4 regions of the Alteromonas pelagimontana genome follow, and region 2 is predicted to be linked to each of the others. Evidence: predicted binding sites of a transcription regulator. Region 2 holds the regulator's gene; each other region holds the start of a gene.
What was found. Region 2 encodes sigma-54, which starts transcription at its own class of promoters, with help from an activator protein. Its sites were predicted from a motif close to GTTGGCACGNNNNTNGNNT; they were not measured.
Positions count from the first base shown of each region.

Region 1: a site for sigma-54 is predicted at 2,327-2,345, ahead of CA267_RS16845 (BON domain-containing protein). Genes of this name have one in related genera too.
Region 3: a site for sigma-54 is predicted at 5,261-5,279, ahead of CA267_RS15930 (EF-hand domain-containing protein). Genes of this name have one in related genera too.
Region 4: a site for sigma-54 is predicted at 5,965-5,983, ahead of nirB (nitrite reductase large subunit NirB). Genes of this name have one in related genera too.

Region 1 is NZ_CP052766.1:3,818,491-3,826,384, reverse strand. It holds gene CA267_RS16860 (MlaA family lipoprotein) at 1-661, opposite strand, end outside; gene CA267_RS16855 (hypothetical protein) at 648-1,001, opposite strand; gene CA267_RS16850 (hypothetical protein) at 1,204-1,386, opposite strand; gene CA267_RS16845 (BON domain-containing protein) at 1,676-2,293, opposite strand; gene CA267_RS16840 (endonuclease/exonuclease/phosphatase family protein) at 2,669-3,679, shown strand; gene CA267_RS16835 (MgtC/SapB family protein) at 3,639-4,016, opposite strand; gene CA267_RS16830 (response regulator) at 4,507-4,920, opposite strand; gene CA267_RS16825 (hypothetical protein) at 5,074-5,610, opposite strand; gene CA267_RS16820 (AGE family epimerase/isomerase) at 6,092-7,312, opposite strand; gene CA267_RS16815 (glycoside hydrolase family 130 protein) at 7,312-7,894, opposite strand, start outside.
Region 2 is NZ_CP052766.1:1,170,093-1,177,986, forward strand. It holds gene CA267_RS05355 (calcium/sodium antiporter) at 75-1,031, shown strand; gene CA267_RS05360 (KpsF/GutQ family sugar-phosphate isomerase) at 1,041-2,009, shown strand; gene kdsC (3-deoxy-manno-octulosonate-8-phosphatase KdsC) at 2,010-2,564, shown strand; gene lptC (LPS export ABC transporter periplasmic protein LptC) at 2,561-3,124, shown strand; gene lptA (lipopolysaccharide transport periplasmic protein LptA) at 3,093-3,677, shown strand; gene lptB (LPS export ABC transporter ATP-binding protein) at 3,677-4,402, shown strand; gene CA267_RS05385 (RNA polymerase factor sigma-54) at 4,481-5,968, shown strand; gene hpf (ribosome hibernation promoting factor) at 5,999-6,286, shown strand; gene ptsN (PTS IIA-like nitrogen regulatory protein PtsN) at 6,295-6,738, shown strand; gene rapZ (RNase adapter RapZ) at 6,769-7,614, shown strand; gene CA267_RS05405 (HPr family phosphocarrier protein) at 7,614-7,886, shown strand.
Region 3 is NZ_CP052766.1:3,613,399-3,621,292, reverse strand. It holds gene dnaX (DNA polymerase III subunit gamma/tau) at 1-1,065, opposite strand, end outside; gene apt (adenine phosphoribosyltransferase) at 1,081-1,617, opposite strand; gene CA267_RS19165 (hypothetical protein) at 1,639-1,761, opposite strand; gene CA267_RS15950 (HvfC family RiPP maturation protein) at 1,873-2,634, opposite strand; gene CA267_RS15945 (HvfB family MNIO-type RiPP peptide maturase) at 2,631-3,476, opposite strand; gene CA267_RS15940 (HvfA family oxazolone/thioamide-modified RiPP metallophore) at 3,551-3,889, opposite strand; gene CA267_RS15935 (hypothetical protein) at 4,312-4,887, shown strand; gene CA267_RS15930 (EF-hand domain-containing protein) at 5,337-5,939, shown strand; rRNA gene rrf (5S ribosomal RNA) at 6,104-6,219, opposite strand; rRNA gene CA267_RS15920 (23S ribosomal RNA) at 6,441-7,894, opposite strand, start outside.
Region 4 is NZ_CP052766.1:1,293,197-1,301,090, forward strand. It holds gene cobA (uroporphyrinogen-III C-methyltransferase) at 1-97, opposite strand, end outside; gene CA267_RS05895 (nitrate reductase) at 94-2,865, opposite strand; gene nirD (nitrite reductase small subunit NirD) at 2,905-3,258, opposite strand; gene nirB (nitrite reductase large subunit NirB) at 3,269-5,815, opposite strand; gene CA267_RS05910 (SulP family inorganic anion transporter) at 6,113-7,678, opposite strand.

The DNA of each region.
Region 1 (7,894 bases), 1.7 Mb from region 2:
TGGAAAAGGCACCTCGGGTGTCGCTCGGGCCTAGCAAAGGTAGCACCAGATACGGCCCCGACTGCACATCATAACGCTGCAGCGTATCAGCAATGGTTTGTTTCTTCGGTTCCATTTCGAACCAGTTGGTAGCGGGATCAAATAAACCTAAAATGCCAACTGTCGAGTTAATAACAAATCGGCCAAGATTAACACCCGCCTCATCAACTTCGCCGGCAAAAAGATTGTTCACCAGGTTCAGGGGTTCGCGGATGTTGTCAAACGCATTACCGATTTTGTCTCTGACGACGACAGGCACCACATATTGGTAGCCGTTTGAAGCCGGAATCAGTACATATTGATAGAGATAATTATTGAAGCCAAAGACTGAGCGATTAAAGCCTTCCCAAGGGTCATAATAAAAATCACCGGTTGCTACGTCCGAACTGCCCTGCGCATCGGTTACTGCAACAACTGTAGGTTCGACACTGATTTTACCCTGGCTGGTTTCAACAGTAACAGATTTTCCCGCACTCAGTTGCTCAACATTCTGATTGGGTTGCTGGCGCTCTTCCTTTGTTTGATTACTCTGTGTCGCTTGCTCTTCGCTTTCCTGGGGAGTGGCGCAACCCGCGATCACGCCCACTGCTAATATAATTACTATCTGCTTAAAGGCTTGCATATATACCACTTCCCATCCTTTCGTGGTGTGTAAGAAGGTTTTTAGCGCGGCTTAATACGTCATCGCGGCTGGAATACCACTCGTTGCTGTCGTACTGCTTGGCCAACTCAAGATAATGTTTGATACGCTGCTGGCGAATAATATGATCCCGTTTGTGTAGATCAAACTCTGTCTCTAAATACTGACGTTTTACGGCTTGCATATCGATATCATTTTTAGCCGCTAATTTGCGAGATTCTTCTGGTGAAGATAAAAATTCGGCTATTACCTGGGGCTGACTGATAACCCCAACACTGCCACAAAGTAACACGGATAAAAGAGCCCATTTAATGAAACGCATTGTGCCTACCTCCGAAGTCGTTAAATCCATTAACCAGAGTGCAGTCTCTATACCAGAGTGGTATTAAAAAGCCTGAAGAAAATTCGCATATCTTGCTGAATTATAAAATATTTTTATTTGATGGTATAACCGCTGATAGCCGTTAAAACTGAGTGGGCAATTACTACAGAATTTTCGTAGATATTGCCCATTGAGTTTCTTTTTATTCACCTACACGTTTAGCCATCCAATTACGATACAAAGCTGCATTTTCAGCTGAATCCACCCTTTGTACGTCGTGTTGCTTCTCATATCTATCAAACCAGTTAAACACTGGCTGACTCTGCAAATATTTTTGAAAGCGGCTGTTCGGCTGAGGCGGGTATTTAGGTTTAAGAAACTTCATGATGTCAGTCCTTTCTTTATAGTTAATTCTGTCTGTCCAGTTCTTCATACCATTCGCAAAGGTACTGGATAGTCTGACATATTCAATTAACGAACCAATTGCGCAAAAATATAAAAAAACGCTTCGTGTCAGCAAAAACAGCGGGTAATAATAAAGTTGTAGTTTCGGTTTAAAGGTCATTCATACGGAGGAGTATAAGCTTTGCTGAGTGATGGGAAAAATTTACAGGGCAACTTGTAGAGCTAAAAAAAGGCACCGAGGTGCCTTTTTCTTTACTTTGGAGCGTTAGCTACTGAGTATTGGTCATTGCTGTTTTTGTAGCGACTTTTAAATTGTCTTCTACATTCTTCACGTCTGAAGCATTTTTAGCAATTTCTACCGCTAGTTGCCGTTCAGCATCCGAACCTACGTCTCCGGTCAGTGTTACATTTCCATCTTCTACATCAACGTCGATGTCTAAGCCAGAGATATCGCTGTCCATAAGCAAACGCGTTTTGATCACCGTAGCGATTTTCGCGTCGGTTAATGCGTTTTCATCATCCGCATCGTCGTCATCCACATCGGAATTAGATGAAGCGGTCATTTCATCATTGTCCCAGTCTTCAACCACAGAGAGTTGATTATCTACAGAACTTACTCCATCAATATTAGCAACTAACTCTTCTGCTAGTTTTTTATCAACGGAATTTTCGACCTTTCCTGTCAGCACAACTTTACCGTTTTGGACGTCGGTATTAATATCGAAAGAATTTAAATTTCCATTAAAAAGCAACGTAGCTTCAGCTTTACCGTCTATCCACGCATCTTTTGCGCCTTTCTCCCATTTATTCTCGTTATTCATATCACCGGCTAGAGCGGAAGCAGACAGTGTACCAGCTACTATCAACGATAAAATTGAACGTTTCATGTTTGTTTCTCCTTTGTCAATACTCTGAGTACAAAGCTAGTTCTATGCCAACACTTAATAGCTTGATAATATTGCGAAAACCGCGGCTAAAGACAACATTTCGCAAAAATTTGCTGCAATGTTTACGGTAAAATTAGTAGTTTTTACTCAGAGAAACGTGCAGAGATAAATCCGTCTCACCTCCCATCATTGGCTACGCCACCATACTGAAAGTATGGCCGGAAAATAACGATAAAGGGCTATCTCATAATGTTACAATTAACGCGTACTACTAAACCTGATAAGCTTTATTGCTGTACTACCCTTTGTCTTTGATCTTGGTATCCGCAACAAGTTGCTGTAAATTCAGAATGTTCTTAAAAGGATCAATCGCTTATGTTTGAGACGCTCTCACTAATGAGCACTCTGCTGCTGTTTACGACTATTGCTCCTCTTTTACCAGGAGAGCACTGGACAATCCGCGTATGGGAATTTCCCCGCGTGCAGTTGTTCGTCCTCTTATTGGTGACTCTCTTGGGCTGGGGAATAAACTTTGGCAGTCATTTAACGACCTCCCTTGTTTTCATGGTCGCTTTGGGGGCAGCCATTTTTTACCAGGTTTTATGGATAATTCCTTACACAAGGTTATGGAAAAAAGAAGTAGTAAGAGTCAAAGAAGCGAAGGCGGAGCAATGCATCTCCGTCATGACAAGCAACGTCTATATGTACAACGAAAACTACGCTGGACTGAAAGGTCTGGTGAAAGAGAATAAACCTGATTTACTCATTACTCTGGAAACCAACGGTAAATGGGAAAAAGAACTAGCAGAGCTTCACGACTCATACCCGCACCGCCTTGCCTGCCCTCTTGAAAATCTTTATGGTATGCACCTATACAGTCGCATTCCTTTTAAGGCGGAGAAAATCCGCTACATTATTGAGGAAGGCGTACCCTCAATGGAAATTACCATTGAATTAGCCGGGCAGGAGGTTGTAGTGTACTGTCTGCACCCGAAGCCTCCGAGTCCAACAGAGAATGAAACAGCCGGTCCAAGAGATGCCGAATTAGCGGTTATTGGGCGCGAAGTTGCCGAGAAAACGGTACCTGTAATTGTGGCTGGCGATTTAAACGATGTAGCATGGTCACCCACCACTCGCAAATTCAGAAAATCTAGCGGCGCTAAAGATCCGCGCAGGGGGCGAGGTTTTTTCAATACTTTCCACGCAAAATATCCCCCGATACGCTGGCCGTTGGATCACGTTTTTCACAGTGCCGAATTTGAATTGGTTCATATTAAACGTCTGCCCGGTTACGGCTCAGACCATTTTCCCCTATTAACAAAGCTCCAGCTTAACCCTAACCGGATTAAACACGTTTCTTCATCGGATCAGAAAACTGGAAAATAATGAACCCCATGAACGATAGCACTAGACTGATTTCATAGCGGGTGTAGGCTACAGAGACACCCAGCGCTCCTACCAACCAGATACCTGCTGCAGTCGCAGTGCCGGCTACTCGCTTGCTGTTTTTAAGGATGGCGCCGCCCCCGATAAAGCCAATGCCGGTAACAATGCCGTACATTACACGAGCTTCCGCTTCGCCGTCCTCGTAAACATCCCTTCCCACCAACATAAATGCACATGCAGATATTGCTACCAGTGGAAATGTACGGATGCCAGCCCCGTCGGCTCTATGTTCTCGATTGTAAGCAATGGGTAATGCAAGAATGAACGCTATACCCATTTGATAGAAGTGATAGAATATCAGGTGTAGATCCAAATCCACGCAGCTCCTCCTTCTTGATTTTATTCTGAAAAGCAATAACAGTGCCTACTCATGTAGTCATACCAAATCAATGTGATATCGACTCACTCAGGACGTATCTGGCGGTTAATGAAGCAGGCGAGGTTCGGCTTCCTTATAACAAGGGCGGTACCCGCGTTGCCAAATTCCTACGTGCCCCTATTAAACGTAGCATTTCATTCAAGCGACTCAACTAAGTCCTTCAGTTTTCATTAAGGGAGTGCAAGTCGTTGCGGATAAAATTAATTATCACTACTGACACGAGTCAAAGCTAGCTTCATTTTTTTTGTAGAGTATGACAGCGTTATTTTCTGAAAAGGTATGCACAACATGGGAGACTACAGCTCGAAGGCTTTACTGTGACGAGAGTAATGGGTGGTTATTTTTCGTGGTGCTTGTTTAAGAACGGAAAAGTCAGGTATAAACCTGGCTAAGCAGAAACTGCCAATTCTGGCAATCTACGGGCGCTTGCTGTTAAAGCAGCGAGCCGTTGGCAACGCTCTACCACATCTTTGTAGTTGTTAAGATCAGAGACAATGTCGTCTGCAGTGCAGTGGCTGAGGTCAATACCCGCACTACTTTGTGGCGCCATTAAGATTACGGGTGGGTGATTCGGCTTAAGTAATTTTAATTTCCGGCATATGTTTTCGCCCTCCATATCTGGCATGTGGATGTTAAGCAAAGCCACGTCGTAACGGTTCAGCGTCGCCAGCCTGATAGCGAGCTTACCGCTCGCAGCGTAATCTACTTTCCATCCTAAACCAGCAAGCAGACGAGTGAGGCGGCTAGCCGCAACAGGATTATTTTCTGCCACTAATACTGTCAAAACATTTTTTTCTGGCATATTGTTTTCTTATTGGCGCTGTGGCCTCTATCCCACTGTGGTTCATGTTAACCCGAGTAGACTCACCTACACCCGCTAAAGTTGCCCAACGGAAGCTCCGATAAAGGGTAAGCACAACATAGGCCAACATTTTGCAGCTGAAGATTCTTAACGTTACGAGGGTAAAGTCTCTCTGATGCGCTCGCAGGCTTCTTCCCGTGGAATAAAATGGGCAAGCCCCAACAGTCTGTCGTCCCGTGGCCAAACTGCTTTGTTTAGCAAAACGACATCGTGCTGCGAAAGTTTTTCAGAATCCAGTACTACGGCTACAGCCTTTTTATTAGGTTTAATAAAAGAAGGCTCTACCTGCTTCACTGCGTCAGGCAGTACACAGATGAATTCCCTTTTTTGCGGATCGCGAATAACGCAAATTTCGTTTTCTAAAAAAACGATAGAGGGCCACCCTTCTGCAATACGGCTTTGCGCAAACATGGCAATGGTGAATGCGATAAGTGCTCCAAAGGTGGTAAAAATGAATGTTTTACTCAGATCTGGAGCCAACGACACAATTACCCCTACGATTAGCGCGAACAATATCCACGCGCCAAACACCCGCCGCATGACTTTAGGGCTAATGCCAGAGAAAATAATAGCCTGCTTTAATTGCGCTTTGTCGAAGGTTCTTATTGTGACATAGGTTGATGCAGTCACTCCCTCTTCCTTTTTAATGTTGTTTAATGACAAGTACCATAAAGCATATCATCCTGCTACACAAAAAGATTAAGAGATTGATTCAATAGCATTAATGTCTGCCAGTCGTGATAAAGACCCGTGCAGCATTAAAGAGACGAGGAACGATTGTGCGAAAAAAAGCTGGCCGTTCGACCAGCTAAAACTCTATTAGAGAGACTATTTCCAAGAGAAATAACTTTACCTTTTGATGGATGATCTGTAAATGATAATTATTACTATTAATAAATAAAACGTACTTCTATGGTGAGCTCCTCTATCCGTCTATGTCAGCAAATAAGCTTTCAGGTTACCCCAGCTACAGTTTCTGCGATCACTTACGAATCATCCGTGAATTCTTCCCTATGCCTCCGGGAAAGATGAGTAATTATATTCTGCTACGTATAGATAATAAACTCTCTCGATCGGTGGCAAAGAAGCATTACATCCATGCGTAGTAGGATTACCTCGGTGTCAGTTTATCGAAACGATGGCAAAGTTCCATCATCGCGCGTCCACTATGGTAAGGCGCCTTCCAGAAACCGGCTTTATAGGTAGGTTCGGCTGGTGCGTGGTGACATTTTGCTGTCCAATACCATTCACCACCTTGATCGTCTTTATGATAACGCTGAATAAACGACCAGATTGTCTCACACGTGTGGTAGTAGCCGCTGTTACCGGTGAGCAGGTAAGCGTTAAAAAAACCTACCAGGGCTTCTGCTTGTACCCACCAGAAGCTGATATTTTTACGGTGGCCGCTGGAAACATCGGCATCATCACATAAAAAGCCGGCATCACTCATACCCTGACGAAGTGTTTTTTCTGCCAAAGCAAGTATGACCGATTCGGCCTGCGCTTTACGCTTCTCATCAGCAAGAATTTCCACCGCTTCATGAAGTAGCCAGCTTGCCTCAATGTCATGGCCAAACGATACAGTAGCTGACAGATCTTCCCATTTTTGGCTAAAAAACAGCTTTAGGTGACCGGTTGCACCATCCATGATTCGTTCGAGAAATGTATCAACAATATGTTGCAGCGCTTCGCTAACCTCATCGTCAGCGTGTACACGATACAGCGCCGAGTACGCTTCAAGTACATGCAAATGGGTATTCATCGATTTAGGACAATTGAGATCTTTTTCACTTAAACGGAAATCTTCAATAGCGCCCCATTCTCTCGTACAGGCCTCTATATAGCCGCCGTTTTCTCTATCTCTGGCGTGTTTTTCTACTAGTTGAAAGCATGTTTTTGCCAAGACCAGTGCCTCGGAATTTTGGGTTAGCGCGTAGTACCGGCTTAACGCGTAGATGCCAAAGCACTGCGCATAGCTTTGCTTTTTACCCTGCACCAGGTGACCAGCAGAATCAGCTTCCCAAAATAAGCCGCCGAACTCGTGATCAACCAGATTATGGCAAATCCACTCGTAAGCCCGGGTGGCAAGGGCGGTGTAGCGGGTATCGCCATTAAAAAGCGCCAGTTCGCTGAAAAACCAAAGGATACGGGTATTCAGAATGACACCTTTGGGAGCGCCAGATACGGGTTTTGAAAACGCGTCGACTTCGCCAAAAAAGCCCCCCTGTTCCTCATCTACCGCGATGGTGGCCCACCAATTCGCAATACCTTCAAGTTCACCAAGCACCGCTTCGCGGGAAAAAGGTTTATAAGGCAACGCGGCTACTGCCATTACAATTTGCCCTCATTTTTACTGATGAGCGTGTTAATTGCACATACGGATGCTGCTGAGGTCAACTTATCTTCTGGCGTATTAACACAGTAATCGACCAACTGGTTTATCGTGGTGGTGGCCACATGCAGCCGCGTATCAGCAGAAGCGTAATAAATAAAAACATCGTCATGCTGGTTACGTATCCATCCGTTCGTGAACGCTACATTGCTCACATCGCCTACCCGTTCCTCGCCCTCGGGCCCAAGAAATAATCCACCAGGTTTATAAATAATTTTCCATGGCGCAGTTAAGTCTGTCATAAACATATAAAGCACGTAACGCAACCCTGCAGCAGTGTTTCTAACGCCGTGTGCCAGATGCAGCCAACCCTGAGCGGTTTTTAGAGGCGCAGGCCCCTGCCCGTTTTTCAGCTCATAAACAGTATGGTAAACCTTCTGATCAATAATCTTTTCTTCATCAACTTGCGCGTTTTCCATGCTAGCCGTCAGGCCCCAGCCTATACCGCCGCCACCGCCGACACTAATAAAGCCATCTTGCGGACGCGTATACAAGGCGTATTTGCCATCGATAAATTCGGGG
Region 2 (7,894 bases):
TTATACGCATTACCCATAGGCAAAAGCCTTTGTTTTTGCGACAATCTTCAGAAATTCACATAAAATGAGCGCCTGTGCTTTTACAAGTCTTTATTTTTCTGGTTGGATTAGCCACTTTAAGCTGGAGCGCTGACCGGTTTGTCTATGGCGCTTCCGCTTTGGCAAAAAATATTGGCATGTCGCCCATGATGATTGGCTTGACTATTGTTGCCATGGGATCTTCAGCGCCAGAAATTGGGGTCTCAGCCCTTGCTTCTATTAACGGCAATATAAATACAGCGGTGGGAAATGCGCTGGGGTCCAACATTACAAATATTGGCCTCGTATTGGGCGTGACCGCACTTATCAAGCCGCTATTGGTATCTTCTACCACCTTAAAAAGAGAACTTCCCTTATTGCTGGGAGTAACGATATTAGCGATGTTTTTCGTTTCAGGCGGTCATCTTTCTCATTTTGAAGGTATCGTTCTGTTTGGTCTCTTTATTGTTGTTTTAGCTGGTGTAGCCTGGATATCTTTAAAAGTTGATAAAGAAGATCCCATTATGGCTGAGACCGCTGACGAAATTCCTTCAGGCGTTAGCATGGGCGCTGCAGTATCCTGGATTGGCGTAGGGCTTGTTTTATTACTGTTAAGCGCCCATTTTATGGTTCAGGCCGCGGTGAGTATTGCGCATTACTTTGGCGTGAGCGATTTAGTTATCGGCTTAACAGTTATTGCGCTTGGCACCAGCCTTCCTGAACTTGCAGCCAGCATAGCGGGTGTGCTGAAAGGTGAAGATGATCTGGCGCTAGGTAACATTATCGGGTCTAACATCTTTAACTTATTGGCAGTTTTGGGTATGCCGGGACTTATAGCGCCAGGAATTTTGGACGCTGATGTCTACGGACGGGATATATATATTGTTTTTGGCATGACCCTGCTGCTGTTTATATTTAGTTTTAATTTCTTCGGTAAGCGACATATCGGACGGACAGAAGGCACCATACTCGTGCTGTGTTTCTTGCTGTATCAATATTGGTTGTTTAAATAAATGACAGAAATGCATTCTTCATTTGTGGCATCAGCACAGCGGGTTATCGCGATAGAAACCAAAGCGATACAAGCCATGCAAGCCAGGCTAGATAGTGCTTTTGAGAAAGCCTGCGATATTTTGTTTAATTGTAAAGGGAAAGTAGTTGTCAGTGGCATGGGTAAATCCGGTCACGTCGGCCACAAAATTGCCGCCACTTTAGCTAGCACAGGGACACCATCGTTTTTTATGCATCCCGGTGAAGCCAATCACGGTGATTTGGGAATGCTCAGCGAAAATGATGTGCTGCTGGCGATTTCCAATTCCGGTGAAACTGTCGAACTTATTAATCTGTTGCCAGTACTGAAGCGACTGAATGTGCCCGTTATTGCGATGACGAACAGCAAAACCAGCACGCTTGGCCGATATGCCGATGTTGTTCTGGATATTAGTGTGGCAGAAGAAGCCTGCTCTCTCGGGCTGGCTCCTACTTCCAGTACTACCGTCACACTGGTGTTAGGCGATGCATTGGCTATTGCCCTGCTTGATGCCAGAGGCTTCACGTCTGATGATTTTGCGTTATCCCACCCAGGGGGCAGCTTGGGCCGCAAGTTGCTGTTAAAAGTCAGCGATATCATGTTGACTGGTCCGGAACTGCCAATTGTGAAAACCACGGCCACAGTGTCTGATGCGCTGCTTGAGATTTCCCGCAAAGGATTAGGTATGACGGCGATAGTCGACGACCATCAAGTCATGCAAGGAATTTTTACAGATGGTGATTTACGCCGTATTCTGGATGCCAAGGTGGATATTCATGCGACTTGTGTGGCGCAAATAATGACTCGGGGCGGAAAAACCATCGGCGAGGAAGAACTGGCTGTCGAAGCGTTAAATTTAATGGAAATGTATAAAATCAGTGCGTTAATGGTAGTCGACGATAATCACATCCCCATTGGGGCTTTCAATATGCACATGTTGCTTAAAGCAGGAGTGTTATAAATGGCACCGGAAGTCACCTTTTATGGTGTAATTTCAGATGAACGTTTCGAAAAGCTCAAGGCGCTTAAACTTTTGGTCTGCGACATAGACGGCGTTTTTTCAGACGGCAGAATTTATTTAGGCAATGACGGCGAGGAACTTAAAGCTTTTCATACTCGCGACGGATACGGTATTAAGGCACTGGTAAAAAGCGGCGTAGAGGTTGCCGTTATCACCGGCCGTGAGTCGGCAATTGTCGAACGCCGTATGCGAACATTGTCAGTAAAATATGTTATTCAGGGACAAGAAGATAAAGCCACTGCAATGGCAAAACTGTGTAAAGATTTAGCCTTAGTTCCTACGCAAGTAGCTGCAATGGGTGATGACATGCCAGATTTAGGTCTTTACGAATTTGCCGACACCAAAATTGCCGTTAAAGACGCTCATCCAGCAATTACAAGAGAAGCAAACTGGATAACCACAAAGCCCGGCGGCTATGGTGCTGTGCGCGAAGTGTGTGACGTAATTCTGCAGGCTCATGGAAAGCTAAATAGCATCCACGGAGCGAGTATATGAGCCGACTCGGCATCAGCATTGCCGCGCTATTTGTAATGGCATTGCTTATGTACCTGCCCGTGTGGCTGGCTGAACCCGATGAGACGCAACGAAGTAAAGGTCTAGATGCCTTACGCCCTGCTTATCTGGCTAAAAATCTCACCACCACCTTATATGATGAAAACGGTAAGCTTAACCATCAGGTGTTCGCAAAATCCATGGAGCACTACGATCTATTGGGATTTGTGCTCTTTGAGGAGCCCGAATATACCGTGTATGTCGAAGAAAACGCTCCACCCTGGCAGGTCACGGCCAATGAAGGCACTTTGTATAACAACAATTTAATTCAGTTGGAATCTGATGTAATTATTAAAAGCTTAAGTCAGGAAGACTTTGTACAAACCATTACGACCGACTTTATTAAAATAAATCTTGAAGCAAAAACCATGGCTTCCGATCAACCGGTGGAAATTCATGGTGTAGAATACGTTATTAACAGCAATGGGTTTAAAGCCAATCTCCAAACCCGCAAATATGAGTTAATCGATCATGTACAAACTATTTACTCTCCTGACCGCTAGTATTTTTGCTTCGCTTCTGGTGGCGACTTCAGCCTTAGCGGATGTTAAGGATTTCGGCAAACCCATCAAAGTCGATTCCAAATCACAATTTATTGACGGGAAAAATAAAACCTCAGTGTTTAAGGACAACGTACGTATTTCTCAGGGAACCTTGGTTATTAATGCGGACGAGGTAGAGGTAATTGCTTCTGAAGGTGAAGGGCGAGAGGTTTTTATTGCACGCGGTACACCTGCACGTTACCAGCAAATTATGGATGATGGCACGAAGGTGAAAGCCAGCGGCAATGAAATCCGTTATGAGGTAGCGAAACGTACTATATCTTTGACTGGAAATGCTGAGATCCAACAAAACGATAGCGTAGTAAAAGGCGATACCATTACCTACGATATGGCGAAAGAGCAGTTGTCTGCCACCGGTGGAAATGAATCAAGCCCTGGTCGTGTTACCACGGTTTTTCGGCCAGACGCAGTGAACAGCCCGAAAAAAAGTGAAGGTGAAAACCAATCGGAAAAACCACAAGAGAACCCAGAATCAGAGGAATCACAGAAGTAATGGCCACCTTGTCCGTCAGTCATCTGGCGAAATCCTATAAATCCCGTCAGGTAGTACGAGATGTCAGCCTTTCTGTATCCACCGGGCAGATTGTCGGATTATTGGGCCCTAACGGTGCCGGAAAAACCACCACCTTTTACATGATAGTAGGGCTCGTATCATTAGATAAAGGTAAAATCTTTATCGATGATAACGAGTTAACCCATCAACCCATGCACGAACGGGCCAGAAAAGGCATAGGATATTTGCCGCAGGAAGCCTCTATTTTCCGAAAACTGACAGTGCATGAAAATATTATGGCTATCCTGCAGACGCGGAAAGGCTTATCCTCTGTACAACAGGAAGAAGAAGCCGACGCGCTACTTGATGAATTTAATATCAACCATATACGTAATAGTACGGGTATGAGTTTGTCAGGCGGTGAACGGCGCCGAGTCGAAATTGCACGCGCGCTGGCTGCCAACCCTCAATTTATTTTACTCGATGAGCCCTTCGCCGGAGTTGACCCGATTTCGGTTAATGATATAAAGAAGATCATCCAACATTTGCGTGACCGTGGAATAGGGATCCTAATCACAGACCATAACGTACGTGAAACCCTGGACGTCTGTGAAGAAGCCTACATTGTAAGTCACGGCGAGTTGATCGCTCAAGGTAGTGCTGAACAGGTATTAAGTAATCAAAAAGTACGGGATGTATACCTTGGTGAACAATTCAGGCTATAGTAAAGATATGAAGAACCTGCATATCTTATTGTTTATTAACGGATGCAAGCGTACACGAGCATTGAAATTAAGACGTAGATGAAACCATCTTTACAGCTAAAATTTAGTCAACAGTTAACTATGACGCCCCAATTGCAGCAGGCAATTAAACTGCTGCAATTGTCGACGCTGGATCTTCAACAGGAAATTCAGGAAGCTCTGGATTCCAATCCCCTATTGGAGGTGGATGAAGGGAACGATGATGTCGGTGAGAAAAACAATCTCGACAATGACGACTTTAATGAAACGGCAAGTACGCCGTCGGACAATATGGATACCGGCGAAGCGTTAGAGAAAAACGACCTGCCTGACGAGCTTCCTATTGATAGTACCTGGGATGAATATTATTCCGCGTCTTCTGCCCCCGCAGCGTCTTCCTCTTCTGGTGGTAGTGGTGGCGACGATGAACAGGTTTTTCAGGGTGAGACCACAGATAACATTCAGGATCATCTCTTGTGGCAGATGCGTCTGACACATTTTTCTGATACCGATCGTGCAATTGCTATGGCCATTATTGATTCCATAGACGAATCGGGATATTTAACTGTCACCGTTGAAGACATTCTACAAAGTGTAAACGACGAAGATATGGAAGATCCTATCGAAGAAGACGAAGTTGAATGTGTACTTAAGCGGATTCAAATGTTCGACCCTCTTGGTTCTGGGTCCCGTAATCCGCGGGAATGCCTGATGGTGCAGTTAAAGCAGTTCTCCCCTGATACGCCCTGGCTGGAAGAAGCCAAAATGATCATCGATGAATATGCTGATTTGTTGAGCAGCAAAGATTATCGTACGTTGATGCGCAAATCGAAGCTTAAAGAAGATCAGTTGCGCGAGGCCATGCGCTTGTTGCAAACGCTGAATCCTCGCCCCGGCAGCGCCTTAATAACCAAAGAACCGGAATACGTAATACCGGATGTGTCGGTTACCAAGAAAAACGGCCGTTGGGCAGTTGAGCTTAATCCTGACAGCCTGCCAAAGCTAAGTGTGAATCAGCAGTATGCCGCTATGAGTCGTCGTTCGAGAAACAGCAGTGACTCACAGTTCATTCGCTCTCATATGCAAGAGGCGAAATGGTTCATAAAAAGCTTAGAATCCCGCAATGATACATTGCTGAAAGTGGCTAACTGTATTGTTCAGCAGCAAATGGGCTTTTTTGAACATGGCCCTGAAATGATGAAACCTATGGTGCTAAATGATGTCGCAGAGATGGTAGACATGCATGAATCTACTATTTCGCGGGTAACCACCCAGAAATACATGCACACGCCCCGTGGGATTTTTGAGCTGAAGTACTTCTTCTCCAGCCATGTGGCGACAGATTCTGGCGGCGAGTGCTCATCTACCGCTATTCGCGCATTAATTAAAAAGCTGGTGGCAGCAGAAAAACCGAGTAAGCCGCTAAGCGACAGCAAGATTGCTCAATTGTTGGCCGAACAGGGTATAAAAGTTGCTCGGCGAACAATAGCAAAATATCGGGAGTCGTTATCGATCCCACCGTCTAACCAACGTAAAAGCCTTATCTGATAAGGCGGCTCAAAATAAGGAAGACGAAATATGCAAATCAACCTTACTGGTCATCATGTCGAGATCACTGATTCTTTGCGTAATTATGTCGAAACAAAGTTCAGCAAGTTAGAGCGTCATTTCGATCACATATCTAATGTTCATGTAATACTTAACGTAGAAAAACTTAACCAAAAAGCTGAAGCCTCCATGCATCTCAGCGGTGCTGAGGTGTTTGCATCTGCGGAAAACTTAGATATGTATGCGGCAATTGACGGTATGGTAGATAAGCTTGACAGGCAAGTTATCAAGCACAAGGAAAAGTTGAAAAAGCACTAATGCCCGTCATGGATATTCAAACTCTAATCAGCATGGACCGCACTGAATGTGCGGTCCATTGCAATAGCAAAAAACGCATCCTGGAAATCATCAGTGGTATAGCGGCCAAAAATAATCCTCAGGTAGAAGAGGCTGCGGTTCTCACTGGGTTGCTTTCTCGAGAGCGTATGGGAAGTACTGGAATCGGAAACGGTATTGCGTTACCGCATGCCAGGTTGCCGGGCCTGGATCGCGTGGTTGCCATTGTCGTTACCACTGAACCCGCTATCGATTTTGATGCTATTGATAATAAACCGGTAGATATTTTCTTTGCATTACTGGTACCAGAAGAACAAACTGAAGGACACCTACAAACATTAGCTACGGTTGCCTCTAAACTTAGTGACAGAGACACAGTTAAAGCAATTCGGAAAGCCACCACAAGCGATGATATAGTGACGGCCTTGAAATAAGCCGTCACTACGTTTACAGGGAGATGGGCATTGAAGCTTATTATTATCAGTGGGCGTTCCGGGTCAGGAAAATCTGTCGCCCTGCGCGCGCTGGAAGATTTAGGGTACTACTGCGTCGATAATATTCCGGTTAATCTGCTTCCCGCCCTTACCCATACTGTTGCAGAAGAATACGATCAGGTTGCAGTTAGCATTGATGTTCGAAATCTGCCCAAAGATCCCGCTGAACTGGTAGAAATTCTTGATTATCTGCCGGCGTCTTGGAATATGACCATAGTTTATATCGACGCCAGCGATGATATTCTGGTTAAGCGGTTCAGCGAAACTCGTCGTTTACACCCGTTGGCAAAGCTAAACAAATCCTTGTCTGAAGCGATTAAAACCGAAGCGGGTTTACTTGCTCCCATTGCGGAGCGAGCGGATTTATATATTGATACAGATTCCTTATCTATTCATCAATTAGCAGAACTCATTCGAGAACGCATCCTGGGGAAGAAAAGCTCCAGATTGGTATTGGTATTTGAATCTTTTGGGTTTAAGCACGGTATACCTAAAGATGCCGATTATGTATTTGACGCGCGATTCCTGCCCAATCCACATTGGGAGCCTGATTTAAAGCATCTGAATGGATTGGATTCGCCAGTTGAAGTGTTCCTTGGCTCACTGCCCATTGTTACCAAGTTTATCTGGCAAATACAGAATCTACTCACCACCTGGCTGCCTCATTTAGAGCGCAATAATCGTAGCTATGTCACTATTGCTATTGGTTGCACTGGTGGTCAACATCGTTCTGTTTTCGTAGCGCAAACGCTTGCCAAGAATTTCAGTGATATTCATCCTGATGTTCAGATCCGTCATCGTGAGTTAAACAAATAATGCGAATAGAAAAATCTCTTACTATAGTGAATAAGCTTGGACTTCATGCAAGAGCAGCGACTCAGTTAGTTCAACTGGCAAACCAATTTGATGCTGAAGTCACCCTGATAAAGGGCGATAAAGAGGCCAATGCGAATAGCGTACTGGGGCTGATGATGATGGAAAGTCATCAAGGCGAACTAGTTACCGTTATCAGCAATGGGCCGGATGCTGAGGCTGCGATGCAGGCGATTGAAGCGCTTATCGCTGGTAAATTCAATGAAGCAGAATAGCGCTTGTT
Region 3 (7,894 bases), 1.9 Mb from region 2:
CATCCGTAGCAGTGTCATTTCCAGTCCACTGCGTCCCTCGGCGGCATAAGGCATGTCTTTCCTGCCTTGCAACGCAATCTGGTAAAGCAACTGGACCTGCTCTGCCGGTACTTGCTTTGCTAATTGATAGATTGCCTTGGCCGATGTAGTTTCGAGTTTACAAACATCAGGCACCCATTGAGTAAGTGCAATCTGATGCAGCAAACTACTAAGTTCAGCGAGTAATTGATTATAATCCGGCGATTGTTCCGCCATCTGCGCCACGATTTCCATAAGATCATGAGGCTTTTTCTGTACGACAGCATACAACAGCTTTAGCAACTGGTGACGATCCATCAGACCCAGCATATCGGTAACGATAGCGGTTGAAATGCGATTATCGCCTTGTGCGATGGCTTGATCTGTCAAACTTAATGCATCACGCATACTTCCCTGTGCAGCACGGGCAAGTAACGCGAGAGCTGGCTCCTCAAAGGGAATTGCTTCCTGCTGCAATACGTATTGTAACTGCCCGGTAATTTGTTCCCGAGAAAGCGCTTTAAGATTAAACTGCAAGCAGCGAGAGAGAATAGTAACAGGTAATTTTTGCGGATCTGTCGTCGCCAGCAAAAACTTTACATGCGGAGGCGGCTCCTCCAAGGTTTTCAGCAGTGCGTTGAAACTGTGTTTAGACAGCATGTGCACTTCATCAATCAGATAGACTTTGAAGCGGCCCCGCGTCGGCTTATATTGTACGTTATCCAATAATTCACGGGTATCTTCCACTTTGGTTCTGGAGGCAGCATCAATTTCCAGCAAATCAACGTAATTGCCGTGCTCAATTTCTTTACACGTATCACACTTTCCGCATGGATTGGCGCCCTGTCCTTCCTCACAGTTCAAACTTTTAGAAAAAATGCGAGCGATGGTGGTTTTTCCCACACCACGAGTTCCTGTGAACAGGTAAGCATGATGTAAGCGATCATTATCCAACGCATTGGCGATAGCGGTCACAACATGATCCTGGCCTACCAGCTCGCTAAAGCGGCCGGGACGCCATTTTCTCGCCAATACCTGGTAACTCATCGGTGTTGCTGCTCCTTATTCGCCTGCAAACTCGCAGATTGAATAGGTAGATATATTCATTGCGGCAAGTTTCTCAGCGCCACCCAAGTCGGATAAACCAATAACGAACCCTGCATGTTCAACTGAACCTCCCAGGTTTCTTATTAACTTTGCTGACGCGGCAATGGTGCCGCCGGTCGCTAGTAAATCGTCTATCAACAGAACTTTATCGCCCGGCTGAATTGCGTCCCTATGAATTTCCAGTGTATCCATGCCGTATTCCAGTTCGTAACTTTCACTTATTACCTCTCGGGGTAGTTTATTAGGTTTACGAACGGGCACGAAGCCGACCCCCATTTCAATTGCTAATGGCGCACCAAAAAGAAAGCCTCTAGCTTCCGTTCCGGCAACCTTATCGAACTTATAAGGCTTAAATTTTTCTAATAATAATGCAATGCAGCTGGAGAACGCTTTGTGGTCCTCCAGTACGCTGGTCACATCACGAAACATTATGCCTGGTTTCGGATAATCAGGCACAGTCTTAACGACTGATTTAATATACTCAGCGGTCACAATAACGCCTTTGGTTTGCTGCTACAGCCAGAAAGTGAACCAGCCTACAATGACATGCAAGAGAGAAAACGCTAATAAAACCGCAATGATAGCCAGAACATACCAACCATTGAAAGCTTCTTTAAAATCACTGTTATCAGCCATTAGTTACCTAACTGTATAATCATTAAAAATGGGCGTAAATGGTAATCGAAACTTAATCAGATTGACAGCCTTTCTAGCAATCAAGCGCATCATTAGGCTATCGAATAACCGCTATTTCGCTTCTGTGGCTGGTAAGAGGATAGTGTGATCCAGCAATTGCGTGAATGTTTCTGCAAAGCTATTTTCCAAGGAAGTCGCGTCAAGGTGGGGTAAAGAAGTTTGTAGCTGTTTAAGTATGAATGCCCTATCGAGCCCCTCGTCTGCCGCTTGAACAATGTTGAGCATGAGCGCGGTAGCAACATTAATTTGCAGAAAAGACACTGCATCATCGGGCTTACGATAAACTACGTAGTAAAAGGGGTCAGAAGATGCGGCTTGTGGCTGAAAAGATGGCGCAATTTGATGAACGGGATAGTAGTAGGAAACCAACGCTGCCAAACGAGACAGGCGCACCCTGTGCGGAATCCCCTCTTCGACACGCCACTCATAAATGCTGTTGTCACCTTTGCGTATACTGACATCCAGCTCCAACCATTCATAGTGAGCCAGTTCAGGTATAAAGCCGGGGACTTCTTTCAGACATTCAGGTTTAACAGAAAGATAGTCAATAAATTCTTTACTGATTTCAGCAAAGTACGGTGAGCAGCATTTATGTTCTTTAAAAAAAGAACTCACCAACTTCTGCCATTCTTGCGGCTTTACAATACTGTTTATCACGGGAAAACTGTTTTGCAGAAAGCCGTCTATATTCTTAAGAAAAAGCGACTGATATAGGTGTAATCTTCTTTGTTTATCGTGACTATCCGGTGCCGATTTCTCAGGTTCTCTGATACTGCTTACGAACTCTTGTTGTACCTGTTTGAAGTGACTCAACCTATCACTTCCTGAACAGACATCTGCCTTGGACTATGCTTCTGCTGATACCATTTGATCCGTTCCACTTCTTTCAGCAACTGACGTAACGGTGGAACATTAAAATCTCTTTCCAAAAGGGTTGGAAAGACACCATGGCAGGCATAAGCGTCATCCAGTAATTTCCATACAGGTTCGATAACGTCTGCACCGTGAGTATCTACTTTCAAATCTTCCGCTTCATCAAAGTGACCCGCAATATGGCCATAAACAATTTTTTCAGAAGGCAATGCGCATAAAAACGAGTTTGCATCATAACGATGATTAACACTGTTTACATAAAGATTATTTACATCCAACAACAGCTGGCAGCCGGATTTTTCAAGCACCGCCAATGTGAAATCCAGTTCACTCATTTCCTGACCAGGAGCAAGATAGTAAGACACATTCTCGATGATCAGAGGTCGCTGGATAATGTCCTGAACGCGCTGTATTCTCTCGACGACATGATTAATAGCCTCTTCGGTAAATGGTATGGGCATCAAATCATACATGTGGCCGTGCCCGGAGCAGTAGCTGAGGTGTTCGCTATAAACTTCGATTTGATGCTCATCAAGAAATCTTTTTATGGATTTGATCAGGTCAATATCGAGGGGATCCGGGCTGCCAATAGAAAGAGATAAGCCGTGGGTTGTAAAGGGAGCCTGCTTTATACATTGGTTGAGCTGCTTTTGGTATCGGCCACCCAGCGGGATCCAGTTTTCTGGCGCGACCTCCCAAAAGTCCACGCTAGCGGGCAGTTCCGGCAACAGCGCATCCAGCATTTCTCTTCGCAAGCCCAGGCCGGCACCCAATACGTTCATAGCATCCTCTATAGCCAGTGATAAAATCTATACGTGGAGTGGCCGACGACGAGAGAGGCCACTCACCTTAAAGACTAGTGCGTATCGCTGCCGCATTTACCTTCCTTTTCGGCCTTATCTTCACCGCATTTACCTTCCTGCTTCGCTTTTTCACCTCCACACTTGCCTTCCTTTTTAGCTTTGTGCTCACCCCCGCACTTGCCTTCTTTATCAGCTTTTTCATCCTTGCTCTTCCCTTCCTTCGCGCTTTTATTTCCGCCGCAATTACCTTCTGCAACTACCTGCATATAGCCTGATTCAAGCTGCTGCATACCAAAAGGATTACTTTCTGCCATCACATCGGCTGATGCGAATGATCCTATGACCACAGCACCAATGGTGTTCGCTACTGGCTTTTTCTTATTTAGTTTCATAATTAATCCTTCAAAAGTAGATGACATGGCTGAAGTGCATTATGCACAACATCCTTAATTAGACCCCTGCTTTTTATTTTTTCTTTCACATGTTTCTATTAATGTTAGATTCAGCACTACAACCAAAGATTGCCAAAGGTAGCTGCGCTTTACTTCAAGATAGCTAATCAACAATAACTGGATATTCCTTAGCCTAGCTTCTGGAGCTAAGATGCTCCAGCAGAGCCATCAGAAATGTTTTCCCGGCGTTTCCGCTAATGAATTTTTACTCACTCATACTTGCACTGCTCCTTCAACAAATAGCACTAGAAAAACAGTGTTTTTTTCGATCTTTAATCTGTCTGCAATAGTATAAGCAACCTGTACTTGTCATAGCTATACAAGCTACGCTTAAATAAAACTACTCCCGAAAAGGAACTCGTATGCGTATATCCAAGATTGCTAAAGTGTCACTTGTTACCAGTCTTTTAATTTCACCGTTCACTGCTTTTTCCGCGGAAAAAATAGCAAAGGGTACCTACTCCGCTCAAAGTGGTTGGGTGAAAACTTACGAAACGGCAGATCTTGCAAATCGCACTTCCCCACAGCAGTTAGGTGTTTATGAAATTCAGCTGATTAATACAGGATGGAAAGATATACCTCCGCGTGAACGTAAAGGAATACAGCGAAAGATCACCTTGAAGGGAGTACTTCTGGGAGTAATTGATAGTCAAACTTTTATCGCTAGTCACACCATGGCAGACATAAATCGCCAGTACGTGATAAGAAGCGAAGGCGACCAGGTTTTACCGACAAGTGGCGATCCTTACTGTTCTACAGGTGTTCCTATGACTGTAAGAGAACAGGTCAATTTAACTTCCGCTACGGGAGCTTACGCTAACCTTGCCGGAGGTACTCTCTACTTTGAAGGAACCGTCAATAATTGCCCGACAGATCCCGAGTTTGGGAAGAACGATTTAGAAGTTTTGCCTACTATGGGTGAAGTAGTTTTTAATTAAAAGTTGCCGATAATGCGCGGTTGATTGACGACAACCGCCACTGTTCGATAGCTTTGGTACAATGGCATTCTGATATCCTTCTAAAGAGTTGATAAGAATGCCATTTACACAGATATTTTTACACTCTCTGATAACCGTTTTGTGGGGGGCGTGACGGTTCAGAAGCTTTAACTGCGCCTGAAATAGATAGATATAGCTAGCGAGCATTTTTAGTCTCCGCAATCAATTTCTTCGGAAATCGCAATAGTTGTTTCCGCGCCAACTGTTACTACCTAGGTATTATTTTCACGGTCGTTTACATTTCTATGACATCTCTTCATCAAAAATAATCGAATTTCGAAGCTAGGCTGTTGTTTCACATAGGATTAGAGCATATGGCACAGTTGATGTATTCAACTCTCTGAACTTAATTCCTAAATTTTAGGAGAAATCCGTTAAGGAGCTAATAAATGAAAAAGCTACTTTTAGTCACTGTAATTGGAGCAGCCCTGTCAGCTTGTTCACCGGCTGGCGACGACATGGAAAAAATTGAAAGCACCTTTGCAGAGTTAGATGAAAACAGTAATGGTTACCTTACCAATGCGGAAGTAGATGATGAAGGTGTAGCCAGCTATTTTACCAAGATAGATACAGACTCAGATCAACAAATAAGTAAAAATGAATTTGAATCCTATTTGCAGTCTAATCCTGAATCTTTTGAAGATGATATAATTCAAACAGCTCAAAAAAATAGTAAGGGCGATATAGAACCTGGTTATGCGAGAGGGCAGTCAGGAAACAATGACGCTACAGTAAATAATCAAAGTTCTGCCTTGGAACAGAATACAGCTCAGAGGACCTCTCCTGCACAGCAGAGCAACAATGGAAGAATTGCTAAAGCAGAATTTGATCGGATGGATGTCGATAAAAGCGGCGAATTAACAAAGGCAGAGGCTTCTCGTGACGGAGTCAATGAAGCATTTAACGATATCGATGAAAATAACGATCAACTGCTATCTCGAATGGAATATGTCGATTTTTACCAGAATCGTAATTCATCCAGCGGCAACTAGCGCCTGAAATTGATGATTTAAAAGTACGACTATACACGTAATGCGCAGCGAAATGCCGATAGTTACCGGAGGTACGTAGTTATCGGCGGCCGCGCACCTGCTGAGAGAACTTATCAACATAAAAAAAGGGCTACCCTTGCGGATAGCCCTTTCTTCGAATGGGAGCCTGGCGATGTGCTACTCTCACATGGGGAGACCCCACACTACCATCGCCGCTAACGTGTTTCACTTCTGAGTTCGAAATGGATTCAGGTGGTGCCACGTCGCTATTGTCGCCAGGCAAAAACTCGTTGCAATAAGGCGTTGTCTTATTGCGTAAGGAAGATTTCACTACTCTTTCAAGTATGAGCATCACCCTTACATAAATTCTTAATTGGTCTTAACAATGCTGGAAAGCATAATATTAGTGTCTAAGTCAGAGTCTTCGCTACTCTTTTGACTTGATTAGGTTTGTCATTCACACACAACACCGGTCTTCTCTCGAAGCCATTTAGGCGTTGTATGGTTAAGCCTCTCGGGCAATTAGTACAGGTTAGCTTAATGCCTTACAACACTTCCACATCCTGCCTATCAACGTCATAGTCTATAACAACCCTTCCAGACCTTAAAGGTCAGGGATGACTCATCTTGGGGCTCGCTTCCCGCTTAGATGCTTTCAGCGGTTATCGATTCCGAACGTAGCTACCGGGCAATGCCATTGGCATGACAACCCGAACACCAGCGGTTCGTCCACTCCGGTCCTCTCGTACTAGGAGCAGCTCCCCTCAATCATCCAACGCCCACACCAGATAGGGACCGAACTGTCTCACGACGTTCTAAACCCAGCTCGCGTACCACTTTAAATGGCGAACAGCCATACCCTTGGGACCGACTTCAGCCCCAGGATGTGATGAGCCGACATCGAGGTGCCAAACACCGCCGTCGATATGAACTCTTGGGCGGTATCAGCCTGTTATCCCCGGAGTACCTTTTATCCGTTGAGCGATGGCCCTTCCATACAGAACCACCGGATCACTATGACCTACTTTCGTACCTGCTCGACGTGTCTGTCTCGCAGTTAAGCTAGCTTATGCCATTGCACTAACCTCACGATGTCCGACCGTGATTAGCTAACCTTCGTGCTCCTCCGTTACGATTTGGGAGGAGACCGCCCCAGTCAAACTACCCACCAGACACTGTCCATAATCCCGATTAGGGACCTATGTTAGAACATCAAACATACAAGGGTGGTATTTCAAGGATGGCTCCACATCATCTGGCGACAATGCTTCAAAGCCTCCCACCTATCCTACACATGTAGGTTCAATGTTCAGTGCCAAGCTATAGTAAAGGTTCACGGGGTCTTTCCGTCTAGGTGCGGGTACACAGCATCTTCACTGCGATTTCAATTTCACTGAGTCTCGGGTGGAGACAGCGTGGCCATGGTTACACCATTCGTGCAGGTCGGAACTTACCCGACAAGGAATTTCGCTACCTTAGGACCGTTATAGTTACGGCCGCCGTTTACCGGGGCTTCGATCAAGAGCTTCTCTAAAAGATAACCCCATCAATTAACCTTCCGGCACCGGGCAGGTGTCACACCGTATACGTCATCTTTCGATTTTGCACAGTGCTGTGTTTTTAATAAACAGTCCCAGCCACCTGGTCACTGCGGCCTCCATGCGCTTAAGGAGCAAGTCCTGTCACGCACAGAGGCGTACCTTCTCCCGAAGTTACGGTACAATTTTGCCGAGTTCCTTCACCCGAGTTCTCTCAAGCGCCTTAGTATTCTCTACCTGACCACCTGTGTCGGTTTGGGGTACGGTTCGCATAATCATAAGCTTAGAGACTTTTCCTGGAAGCAGGGCATCAACAACTTCACCACCGTAGTGGCTCGTCTCGTGTCTCGGCCTTAAGTGTCCGGATTTACCTAAACACTCAGCCTACGCACTTTCACCTGGACTACCAACGCCAGG
Region 4 (7,894 bases), 120 kb from region 2:
AAAAATCCCGCTGGGCAGCTTTACGGCGAATGCTCTCTACCACGCGAAAAACAAGGTTTGGAAAACGTGCTACCTGTGCGGCAATACTGTATGTCATGATAAAGCTCCCTCATCAATTGAGTGAAGTAAAACGCGGGCATCGGCTTGCTGATCAATCATTCTTTTCAGCTCAGAGCGACAGGAACCGCAGTTTGTGCCACATTGAAGCTGATCTCCCAGCGCGTCAACGGTGGCAGCTCCGGCTTCAATAGCGTCGTTAATCGTTTTTTGCCGAACATTAAAACAGCTACAAATCTGAGGGCCGAGTAAATAAGCTTCATCAGGCTGCCCCCGCAGTAGTGCAGCAAGTGTTGCATCTGGTAGGTCAGCAGAGGTAGCAAAGAGGCTGTCTAACCATTCAAGCGGCATCGCCTGTGCGTTAGAATCTGTCCAGACAACCGCTGCCAAAATCTCATTCTGCAGTATGACTGCCGAGGCTTTATCATCCTGCTGGCGGGTTAACATAATGCAGTTTTCTGGCAGCACAGATTGCCACTTCTGCAGCAAATCTTCGGCTTTAGCGTAACTTGCCACCTGTGCGCTTTCACAATGTTCAGCGGGAATTTTTACCCAATAATCAGCCACATCGGTAAGCTGAGAAAGCAACGCAGAGTTTCGCACAGCGATTTGCCCGCCAGTGGTGAACGCAGCGGGTTGAATAGCCACCGCTGCATGCTTGAGTTCAGGCTGACCGGAAATTTCGTCGTTCGCTCCATTAAACAGGGCGCCAATCTGGCAATGCGATCCCCATGCTTTTGACCAGTGAATAGGTGCGAACACTTCACCTTTGCGCTGGCGCGTCTCCAGGGTTACAGGCAAGATAGTCGTCATCCCACCACTACTCGCGGCTGACAATGCGGCTAAATCACCTTCTTTTAATGAGAGCTTTTCTGCATCATCCGGGTGCATAGCCAGCGTAGCCTGGGCAGTATGACGAAAAAGTTTGGCGGCTTTACCGGTGCGGGTCATGGTATGCCATTGATCCCTTAGCCGTCCGGAATTAAGCACAAACGGGAATGCTTCACAGGTAAGCTGCGCAGGAGCTGCTGGCTGGATGGCGATAAAATTTGCACGCCGGTCAGCGGTAAAAAATTTGCCATCGCTAAAAAGTCTTTCTGTTCCCTGACAAGTGGCGTCAGCTACTGGCCATTGGGTGGGCGACAGGCGATCATACTCAGAAACCGTCATGCCACTTAAACCGCACAGATTGAGCGCCCGCTCGCCATGATTTTTGTAGGTAGTCAGCCGGGTGTGCTCATCAAAAATTTCGCTGACATGGGCGTAACTGAAGCTGTCAGCAAAGCCCATTTTACCGGCCACGTCACAAATAATTTGCCAGTCATGACGGGCTTCACCTGGTGCGGGTAATAATCCGCGCTGACGGGAAATTCTTCTTTCTGAATTTGTCACCGTACCGTCTTTTTCCGACCAACCTGTGGCGGGTAAAACAATATCGGCAAAAGCTAAGGTGTCGGTATTGGCAACAATATCCGACACCACTACCGTCTCACACTTTTCCAAGGCGGCTTCTATTTGCGGCCGGTTTGGCATACTGACCACTGGATTGGTGGCCATGATCCAGACAAATTTAATGTCACCCGCCGCCATGCGTTCGAACATATCTACCGCCTTTAACCCCTGACGTTCGGCCATTACAGGTGATTGCCAGAAAGTCTGAACATTCTTTCGATGCTCGGCGTTATCTATGTCCATATGTGCTGCCAGCATGTTAGCCAATCCGCCAACTTCCCTTCCGCCCATCGCATTGGGCTGGCCAGTGATAGAAAAAGGGCCACTGCCAGGTTTGCCGATTTTTCCGCTGGCAAGATGACAGTTTATAATGGCGTTACCTTTGTCTACCCCGGTGGTTGACTGGTTAATGCCCATAGAGAAAAAGGTGATTGCGGTGGTCTTTTTAGCAAACATTGTATAAAACTGTATAACGCTTGCTTCAGGTAAGTCGCAGTAATTGGCAACCGCGGCGGTACTCCACACCGACGCATTTTCTACCGCCGCTTCAAACCCGTTGGTGGAATCAGCAATAAACGTGTTGTCGGTATGGCCTTGAGTAACTAAAAAATGCAACAAGCCGTTAAAGAGAGCAGCGTCTGTGCCTGGTTTTAAAGGCAAATGCAGATCAGCTAAGGTGCTGCTGTCTGTAGCACGAGGGTCGATAAGAACCACGTTAAGATCCGGGTTGCGCAGTTTTGCTCTTTCCATACGCTGGAATAAAACCGGGTGAGTCCAGGCAGCATTACTGCCTACTAAAACCAGTAAATCCGTGTGCTCTAAATCGTTATAGCTGCAGGGAACCAGGTCCTCACCGAAAGCGCGTTTGTAAGCCGCCACCGCCGAAGACATGCACAGCCGCGAATTGGTGTCGATATTGGCACTACCGATATACCCTTTCATCAGCTTGTTGGCAACATAGTAGTCTTCAGTAAGCAGTTGCCCGGAAACGTAGAACGCCACTGCCTCCGGCCCATGTTTGGCAATGACATCTTTAATTTTTTCCGCCACCAAACCTGTGGCGGTGTCCCAGGAAACGTTTTTTCCTGCCACTGAAGGCGACAATAAGCGGTTTTCGGCACCGTTGGTTTGCAGAAGGTTAGTGCCTTTGATACATAAGCGTCCAAAATTCGCCGGATGTTCCGGCGTACCGGCCACGCTTTTCAGGGAAGCGTTGCGGCCATCCTGCTGGCGAATAACATCTACGCCACAGCCAACACCGCAGTAGGGGCAAGTTGTCTGCCCTAACTGTTGTGTCCGTTTTGTTGTCGTCACTGGTATCAGCGTTGACAGTTCGTGGTGCTGGCTGTGATTCATGATTTCGCTCTTTTGTTGTTAACTGCGTTTCATTTATTTTTATACTGCGACTTGTACCTTGCCCATTTCCACACGCACCTCGTAAACAGGCACCGCGTAGCCGTCATTTTCAAGGCATTTGCCTGTAATCAATGAGTAGTGCTCCTTATAAAGCGGCGATGCCACTACAGGTTCGCCGCCAATGGAGCCAACAATTCCCCGATATAACACGTTGGCTTTGCCGATGGGGTCCCAGTTCCCGAGAGCAAAAGTGTGTCTTCCGCCTTTGCTCGCAAGGGTAAAAATTGCCACCTGTTGATCATCAATTAGTGCGCAAATACCACTGTTATCAATAAGATCTTCTTCATTCCCAACCTCCAGCCACTGCGGGACGTATTCGACTTGTGCTAACATGATTTTCTCCTTATACCAATTCAACCGGAATGACGTTGTTACCGGCGCGTTTTTCGGCTTCTGTCGCGGGACGGATCTGCTCCCGCTGCGTGACAAATTGAATATTGCTGTCTACCGCGTTGCTGTTGATAAACTGACGAAAGCGTTTCAGTGATTCTTGAGATTCCACCGCAGTCTTCCATTCGCACTGATAGGAATCGACGATATGCTGCATCTGCGCTTCCAGCTCTTGATTAATTCCCAGTGCATCCTCTATAACGACGGACTTAAGATAGTCCAGCCCGCCTTCCAGATTGTCCATCCACACCGACGTTCGCTGTAAGCGGTCGGCAGTTTTTATATAAAACATTAAAATGCGGTCGATGTAGCTAATGAGTGTGGGGGTGTCCAAGTCGGTGGCAAACAGGTCCGCGTGGCGCGGCTTCATACCGCCATTGCCGCAAACATACAGGTTCCAGCCATTCTCCGTGGCAATGATACCGATGTCTTTACTTTGTGCTTCAGCACACTCGCGGGTACAGCCTGAAACTGCCATCTTAATTTTATGGGGTGCGCGAAGCCCTTTGTAGCGATCTTCAATTGCAATGGCCTGTCCCACCGAATCCTGCACACCATAGCGACACCAGGTGCTTCCTACGCAAGACTTCACCGTGCGCAGAGACTTCGCATATGCGTGTCCGGTTTCGAAACCGCCTTCAATGAGTTCGCTCCAAATCAGCGGCAGTTGTTCCACGCGAGCACCAAACAAATCTACACGCTGGCCGCCGGTGATCTTGGTGTACAAGTTATAGCGCTTGGCCACTTCTCCCAGCAGAATGAGCTTCTCGGGCGTAATTTCACCACCTGCTACGCGAGGCACTACCGAATAGGTGCCATCCTTTTGCATATTTCCCAAATAGGTATCGTTGGTATCCTGCAAAGGAAGGTGCGCTTTTTGTAGCACAAAGTCGTTCCAGACCGAGGCCATAATTGATGCAACGGTGGGTTTACATATTTCACAACCTAAGCCGCTGCCGTGTTTATCCACCAGCTCATCGAAGCTGCGGATACCTTCAACTTTAACGATATGAAAAAGTTCCTGACGGGTATGGTTAAAGTGCTCACAGATTGCTTTGGACACTTCGACCCCACGCTTTTCCAGCTCGTTGTCGACGACATTTTTCAGCAACGCAGCGCAACCGCCACAGCCGGTGCTGGCTTTGGTAGACGATTTTACCTCTCCCAGGCTGCAGCAGCCTGCCTCTATAGCTCCCACAATGTCACACTTGGCAACGTTATGACATGAACAAATGGTTGCGCTATCAGGTAGCGCATCCGCACCTAATGTCGGTGCTGCGCCTGCACTAGGTAGAATCAGGCTTTCTGCGTGCTCAGGTAGTGCAATGCTGTTTAGTGCATACTGCAGCAATGTGTCGTAATCGCTGGTATCCCCCACCAGCACAGCGCCTATCACCTGCTGTTGAGCAGCGTCCACTACCAGCTTCTTATAAATGCCTTCGGGCTGGTTATGGTAAGTAAAGCACATAGCGCCTTCGGTGCGGGCGTGGGCGTCACCGATAGATCCTACCTCAACGCCCATCAGTTTAAGCTTGGTGCTCATGTCTGCACCTTCAAACGCCATGTCATTACCCGCTATATGGGCTGCTGCGACGCGTGCCATGGTGTAACCTGGCGCTACCAACCCATAGATTCGGTTGCCCCATAGCGCACATTCACCAATTGCATAAATACTGGAATCAGAGGTAACGCACAGGTTGTTGATGACAATCCCGCCACGCTGACCAATCTGTAGATCTGCCTGGCGCGCCAGTTGATCTGAGGGACGGATCCCGGCGGAAAACAGAATCATGTCCGTTTCCAAAAACGAGTCATCGGCAAACACCATGCGATAGCGACAGGTTTGCCCTGCTTCAATGACCTGTGTGGCTTTTTGCGTGTGTACCTGTACACCAAGAGCGGTAATTTTGCTTCTTAGCAGCTCACCACCAGCATTATCAAGCTGAACTGCCATCAGTTGCGAGGCAAATTCCACTACGTGGGTTTCCAGCCCGGCCTGCTTAAGTGCATTGGCGGCTTCCAGCCCTAATAATCCGCCGCCGACCACAACGCCGACTTTGCTTTGGCTGGCAGACGCTTCAATGGCTTCCAAATCTTCAATGGTGCGATATACCAGACAATGCGCCTGATCATTACCAGGAATAGGCGGCACAAAAGGAAACGAACCCGTTGCCATCACCAAAACGTCATACTCGTAATTCTGCATAGCAGCGGTGGTGACTATCTTGGCAGTACGGTCGATACTGGTAACCATGGCCTCTTTAATATACCGCACGCCCCATTCGTCATAAGTAGCTTCATCGGTCAGAGCCAGATCTGCTGCACTTTTACCGCTAAAGTAAGAAGATAATTGTACGCGGTCATAGGCCAGTCTTTTTTCGCCGCTAAGCACTGTAATTTCACACTGGCTTTTGCTGCTGACCAGTTGCTCTACGAAATGGTGTCCTACCATGCCGTTACCGACAACAACTACTCGCGTTAATGATGTGGATTGATTCATTGTCTAACCCTTTTTCGAGTCAAAAAAAAACCCACCGCCAACGAAAGTTGGTTGTGGGCTTCTTTGCCTGTTTCAGCGCGCATCGACGTACGCCTGACTGCATTGTCAAACGGCAGTAATCTGCCTGAAGAATATGTTCAACAAGAGTATTTCAAGTTCGGTGCCAACTTTTTAGACTCTAGATTTCAACGACTTAACTGTATGAGAAGAACTCAGAGGGGAGGATTGTCGCACCAACCTGGTTCATCTGAACCAAGTTGATGCACAAGTAACTATTGGAAGCGGTTAGCGCAAAAACTATCCTAGCTTGTCGGTAGCCACACGATAGCGAGGATCTTCGGTTACGTTGATCTCGACATATTTATTGGCTTTACGTAGTAATCCGCGGCATTCCGCGCTGATATGGCGTATGTGCAATTTTTTACCTTGCGCTTCGTACTTGTCTGCCAGACTGTCTAATGCATCAATACCGGAAGAATCCCAAATTCGGCTGTTGTTAAAATCCACAACCACATCTTCCGGATCGTTGGCAACATCAAACATATCCTTAAAATGTTGGATGGAGCCAAAAAACAGTGGGCCATCCAGCTCGTACACTTTCCAGCCGTCCTTATCGAGATGGGCCTTCACTTCAATATGTCGAGCATGTTTCCAGGCAAAGACGAGTGCAGAAACAATAACGCCCACCACCACAGCAATAGCTAAATCGGCAATAACAGTCACGGCAGTAACTAAAAACAGTACAAAGGCGTCTTCTTTGTTTACGCCTCTTATTATACGAAAAGAAGCCCACTCAAACGTCGCAATGACGACAACAAACATGACTCCAACCAATGCCGCCAGCGGAATCATTTCAATAAGCGGTGCCGCAAATAAGATAAAGGCCAGCAGAACCAGTGCGGCGGTGATACCTGATAAACGACCACGCCCGCCGGAGTTAATATTGATCATGCTTTGACCAATCATGGCACAACCGCCCATGCCACCAAAGAAACCGTTTACCGTGTTGGCTACCCCCTGACCTACACACTCTTTGTTGCCGCGACCGCGAGTGTCGGTCATTTCATCAATAAGAGATAGCGTAAGAAGTGACTCAATCAGACCAACCAGACATAAAATGACTGAAGTTGGCAGAATAATCATGAAGGTGTCCCAGGTGAAGGGTACCAAAGGAACGGCAAAAGAGGGCAACTCACCCGCCAGTGTCGCGGTGGCTTTCTGCTCCGCAGGCAGCAGATCGCGTACAAAATCAATAACAGTGCGCGCTTCAAGATCAAGCCCATGAACCAGCAAGGTAACGGTAATAATAGCGACCAAGGATGCCGGTACCGCTTTGGTAAGCTTAGGCAATATATAAATAATCGCCATAGTCAGCGCTACCAGTCCCAGCATGATATACAGCAATGTGCCTTCCATCCACTGCCATTGGCCCAACGCATTTTGCACTTTAAACTGTCCTAACTGTGCCAGAAAAATCACAATCGCCAGACCGTTGACAAAACCTAACATCACCGGGTATGGCACCAGGCGAATGAACTTGCCAAGCCTGAATACGCCACAGAGAATTTGCAACACCCCCGCCAGCACCACAGCTGCAAACAGGTACTGTACGCCATGTTGAGCGACCAGTGCGACCATGACTACCGCCATTGCACCGGTTGCACCCGAAATCATTCCTGGCCTTCCACCGATAGCGGCAGTAATCAGGCCCATCATGAAGGCGGCGTAAAGCCCAATCATCGGCTCAACACCTGCCACAAAAGCAAACGCAACGGCCTCTGGAACTAAAGCCAGTGCAACGGTGATACCCGACAGCACATCATTTTTTATGTTGCTGTCCCGGCTAGTGATAATGTCAAACATCAGGTAGATCTGCGGTGGTTTAAAAGTGGCCGCAGATTCTACCACCCTCACCTGATGAGGTCCTTTAACAGATTGTTATACTAATCCACCTTGATGTGTGATCAGCTCAGAGATAGAGGGATTTATCTAATCAAGGCGGATTGATGTTACGCAGCACGGCCTCTTTTTAAGGTAAAAAAAATTTTCCGGCCAAAAAAAAGCAGGCGCTAACAGCAC